One region of the Arthrobacter sp. NamB2 genome, then DNA from elsewhere that is predicted to be linked to it. Evidence: riboswitches for the same ligand, from Rfam matches in the RefSeq annotation. Region 1 holds a riboswitch; the other holds the start of a gene.
The links. Region 1 has a riboswitch for cyclic di-AMP ahead of FDK12_RS11525 (LysM peptidoglycan-binding domain-containing protein). Riboswitches for the same ligand answer to the same signal wherever they lie in the genome.
Positions count from the first base shown of each region.

Region 2: it holds a riboswitch for cyclic di-AMP, as region 1 does, so the genes downstream of both, FDK12_RS08500 (NlpC/P60 family protein) here and FDK12_RS11525 (LysM peptidoglycan-binding domain-containing protein) in region 1, are expected to answer to the same signal.

Region 1 is NZ_SZWI01000006.1:84,141-86,334, forward strand. Features, by position in the region: gene FDK12_RS11515 (glycoside hydrolase family 6 protein) at 1-726, shown strand, start outside; gene FDK12_RS11520 (hypothetical protein) at 788-1,024, shown strand; cyclic di-AMP (ydaO/yuaA leader) riboswitch at 1,107-1,318, shown strand; gene FDK12_RS11525 (LysM peptidoglycan-binding domain-containing protein) at 1,322-2,194, shown strand, end outside.
Region 2 is NZ_SZWI01000003.1:441,454-443,647, forward strand. Features, by position in the region: gene FDK12_RS08495 (NlpC/P60 family protein) at 1-109, opposite strand, end outside; gene FDK12_RS08500 (NlpC/P60 family protein) at 139-942, opposite strand; cyclic di-AMP (ydaO/yuaA leader) riboswitch at 948-1,132, opposite strand; gene FDK12_RS08505 (metal-dependent transcriptional regulator) at 1,249-1,947, opposite strand.

The DNA of each region.
Region 1 (2,194 bases):
GCGAATCCGCAGACGGCGGCAGCGGAGCGTTACGAGATGCTCAACTATGCGGTGGATCAGCTCAAGGCCCTGCCCAATACCACGGTGTATCTGGACGGGACGCACAGCGCGTGGCTGGGCACCGGGGAGATCTCGAGCCGGCTCGTGAGGGCCGGCGTGCAGAAGGCCGACGGCTTCTTCCTCAACGTCTCCAACTACGAGCTCACAGAGCGGCAGCTGAAGTTCGGCAGCTGGGTATCGAAGTGCATCTACTACGCCACCGAGATCAATCCGGGCGCCTACGGCTCCTGTGGCAGCCAGTACCACCCGGCGTCACCCGCCGACTTCTCCACGTGGGGGCTGACGGACGCCTGGTACGCGCAGAACGTCGACGCAGCCCCGAACGCGCCGTCGAACGATGACCTCGCACACTTCGTCATCGACACGAGCCGCAACGGAAAGGGTCCCTGGGTTCCGACGGCGGCATACCCGGACCCCCAGGTCTGGTGCAACCCGCCGAGCCGCGGGCTGGGCTACCTGCCCACGTCAGATACCGGCAATCCCCTGGCCGATGCCTTCCTGTGGATCAAGGTGCCGGGTGAGTCCGACGGCGAGTGCAGCCGCGGGCTGACGGACAACGGGGGAGTGGATCCCGAGTGGGGCCGCGTGGATCCCGCCGCCGGAGCCTGGTTCCCAGAGCAGGCACTCGACCTCATCAGGAACGCCAGCGCGCCGGTTCGACCGTAGTACAACGCGCGTGCGCGGCCCGGTTCGGCCGCGCACGCGCCCCTGCGCCTAGGGTGGAGCAATGGAGAGCTGGAAGTCGGCGCAGCGTGTTCAGGAGCGGAGGCTCTGGAGCACCCTGTCCGCGGTCGGTGCGGTACTGACATTGACCCTCGTCAGCAGCATCCTTCTCGTGGCAACCAGCGGGGGCTCGCACGTGACCGGTTGGTTCTACTTCCAGCAAGCCGCGCTGCTCGCACTCAGTGTGGCTGGCACTGTCGCCGCACTCCGGCGCTGGCACGCGACCCGCGTGCGTGGGTAGGGTAAGCGCCGTTACACAAATGTGACAAACCGGACGAGCGCTGGCTATCGTCGTCGGGTGCCTCCGTCCATGGGAGGCGCTCCTGGTCGGATTGCCGAGCCCTGCCGCCGACCGGGGTCGTTCGCAATCACGAAGGCGGGGACGGGGGAACCACAGTTCCATCGGGCGCGCAGGTTCACCTGCCGACGTCCTTGGGGTTAAGCCGCAGCACCATCGCCCACGAGGCGGGGGCGCGGCCGGGTGACTCCCATCCGAACCCGACAGCTCACCCCGTAGGCATGGGAGAGGTATAGATCCATGTCACGAAACACCCCGGCACGCCACCGTGCTGCCACCGACGGCAATCTCGCTCTGCAGAGCCTGTCCCGCGCAGTGAAGGGCCGCGCCACCGCCGTCGGCCGTCCCGTCGCCATCGTTGCCGTCACGTCGGGCCTCGCGCTCACCGCCGTCGGCACGGCACACGCGGGTTCCACCACGGAACAGGGCACGACGTCGGCATCGGCAGCAGTCGCTGCCCCTGTTGTTCCCGCCCCTGCTGTTCCCACCGCAGTCGCTCCCGCCGCCGCGGCTGTCGCAGCGGCCGGTGGAACGCACACCGTCGTCCCGGGCGACACCCTGGGAGGCATCTCCGCCAGCTACGGCGTGGACCTGGTGGCCGTTCTTTCGGTCAACAGCCTCTCCGTGGCGTCGATCATCTTCCCCGGCGACAGCATCACCATCCCCGCCGGCGATGCAGTCCAGGCCCCCACCCAGTCCGTGACGATTGCTGCGGTCCCAACCGCCGCCGTCGCTCCCGCTGCCGAGATCGCTCCGGCGCAGCAGGCTGCAGCCGTTGCCGCGGCGCCTGCCGTGTCCACCGCCGCCGGGTCCGGAATGTACCTCGCCTCGGCTGACGTCACCCCGGTGGCCTCGACCAGCGGTGTCGCAGGGACCCTCGTGGCATCCGCGCAGTCGCAGCTCGCGGCCGGTGCCGTCCAGGACTGCACCGTGCTCGTCGAGAAGGCGCTGCGCGCCGCCGGTATCTCCGTCGGAGACCTCGGCCCCTCGCAGTTCTTCCAGTTCGGCGCAACGGTGGCCACCCCCGCTCCTGGCGACATCGTCATCACGGGCGGCCACGTAGCCATCTACGTCGGCGGTGGCCAGGTCATCAGCAGTGGCATGAACGGGTCG
Region 2 (2,194 bases), on a different contig from region 1:
GGCGGCCCATCCCCCCGGCGTTGGTCGTGACGGACTTTGCGAGAGCGGAGAAGCCGGCAGCGTTCTGCGCTTCTCCTCGGTGGCGTGCGATCGTGACGCGTGAAGACATGGGGGGATACTCCGAGTGTGGGGGGGGTTCTAGCGGACGCGGACGAAGCTGGCGCCGGGGAGGTCTGACAGGCTGTGCAGGCCGGTGTTCATGCCGTTGAGGCCACCGCTGATGACCTGGCCGTTGCCGACGTAGATCGCTACGTGGCCGCCGGTGATCACGAGGTCGCCCGCAGCGGGCGTTCCGACGACGTCGCCGAACTGGTAGAACTGTCCCGGCGCGAGGTCGCCGACGGACTTGCCGACCGAGCGCAGCGCCTTCTCGACCATGGCGGTGCAGTCCTGCGCAACGCCGATCTGGGCGTAGGCGGAGGCGACCAGTCCGGCAGCGACGCCGGAGGACTGGACGGGAGCGGGTGCGGCCTGCGCGGCGACAGGAGCGGGAGCAGCTTGTGCGGCGACAGGTGCTGCTGCGACGGGGGCTGCGACCGGCGCGGCCGCTACCGGTGCGGCCTGGGGCAGTGCGACCGGGGCGGCGGCTTCGACGACGACGGGCTCGGCCTCGACGACGGGAGCTTCCACAACCGCCTCGGGGGCCGGCGTCACCTCGACGGCTACGCGGTCGAAGGAGACCTTCGCGGTGGCCGGGACGCTGACCTCGGCGGCGACGACGCGGCTGACGGTCAGGGCGGTCGAGGACTGCACCTCACGCTCGGCCGTGGTGGCTCCATGGGCCGGGAGGCCTGCGGTGAGCACCAGGCCCGAAGCGGCGACGATGACGGCTGCCTGGCGGCCCACCGATCCGGCGTTCGACGCAACAGCGGTGGAAAGAGCAGTCAGGGGGCTGGTGGTCTGGGGCGCGCGGTGGCGGCCCAGCGAAGAGCTATTGGACACGTTGGATTACCTCTCCCAACGCCTGCGAGGTGAGCTGTCGGATTCGGATGGGAGTCACCCGGCCGCTGCGCAAACAGCGACTTAACCCCAAGGATTTCTGTGACGAAACCCAAAAATTGGTTCCCCCGCCTCTGCCATGCGATGGTGCGAACGGACCTCGGGCAATGGCAGAGCTAGGCGATTTGCACGAGGGTGCCGGATCTAGAGCGAATTTGGCACGAGATGAAGGCTACAACAGATACGCGGGTATGTCACGTTCAGATCACGGAACGGTATGTTCTTGGTGACGACGGCTGTGGCGGAGCGTCAGGCGGCGACGGACACGAAGACGTGCGAGGCGACCTCGGGCGGCAGTTCGAGGGCGCCCTCCACGCCTGGAACGCGCACGGACACGTACCCTCCCACGGACTCCAGGGTGAGGTGGGCTCCCGGACGCAACCCGCCCTCGTCGAGCTGCGTGAGCAGCTCGGGATCCACCTGGATCGGTTCGGCCAGCCGGATCAGTGTCACCTGCTTGTCCGGGGAGTACGTCGCCATCGCCGAGAGCAGGGTCACCACACCATCCGTGAACAGCTCCGACTGGACGCCGCCGATCGCCTCCAGGCCGGGAATTGGGTTGCCGTACGGCGACTCCGAGGGCTTGCCCAGCAGCTCGTACAGCCTGCGCTCCACGCGCTCGCTCATCACGTGCTCCCAACGGCAGGCCTCGTCGTGGACGTAGGCCCAATCGAGCCCGATGACGTCGCTCAGCAGGCGCTCGGCGAGGCGGTGCTTCCTCATGACGCCTGTGGCACGATGACGACCGAGCTCTGTGAGTTCGAGGTGCCGGTCGCCCGAGACGACGACGAGTCCGTCGCGTTCCATCCGGCCGATGGTCTGGGAGACCGTGGGGCCGGAATGACGCAACCGCTCCGCGATCCTCGCGCGGAGAGCGACGATGTTCTCCTCCTCGAGTTCAAGGATTGTCCGCAGGTACATCTCGGTGGTGTCGATGAGGTCCGTCATGCGGGTCAGCTCCTTGGTGCGGTGCGGGTGCTCGGCGGGAATGCCTCACGCCGATGAGGGGTTGCACGGCCGCCACAGCCTGTTCCGCCCCACGCCTCCCAAGGTTAACCCATGGCGGGAGAAGGCTGGAAAACCGATCGGCGACGTGGGGCGGCGCCGGTGATGATGCCCACGAACGGTGTTAACAAATGGAGGGCATCCCTCCGCTGGGGCAGAATGAGGGCCACACCCTCAGTCGATCAGCTGG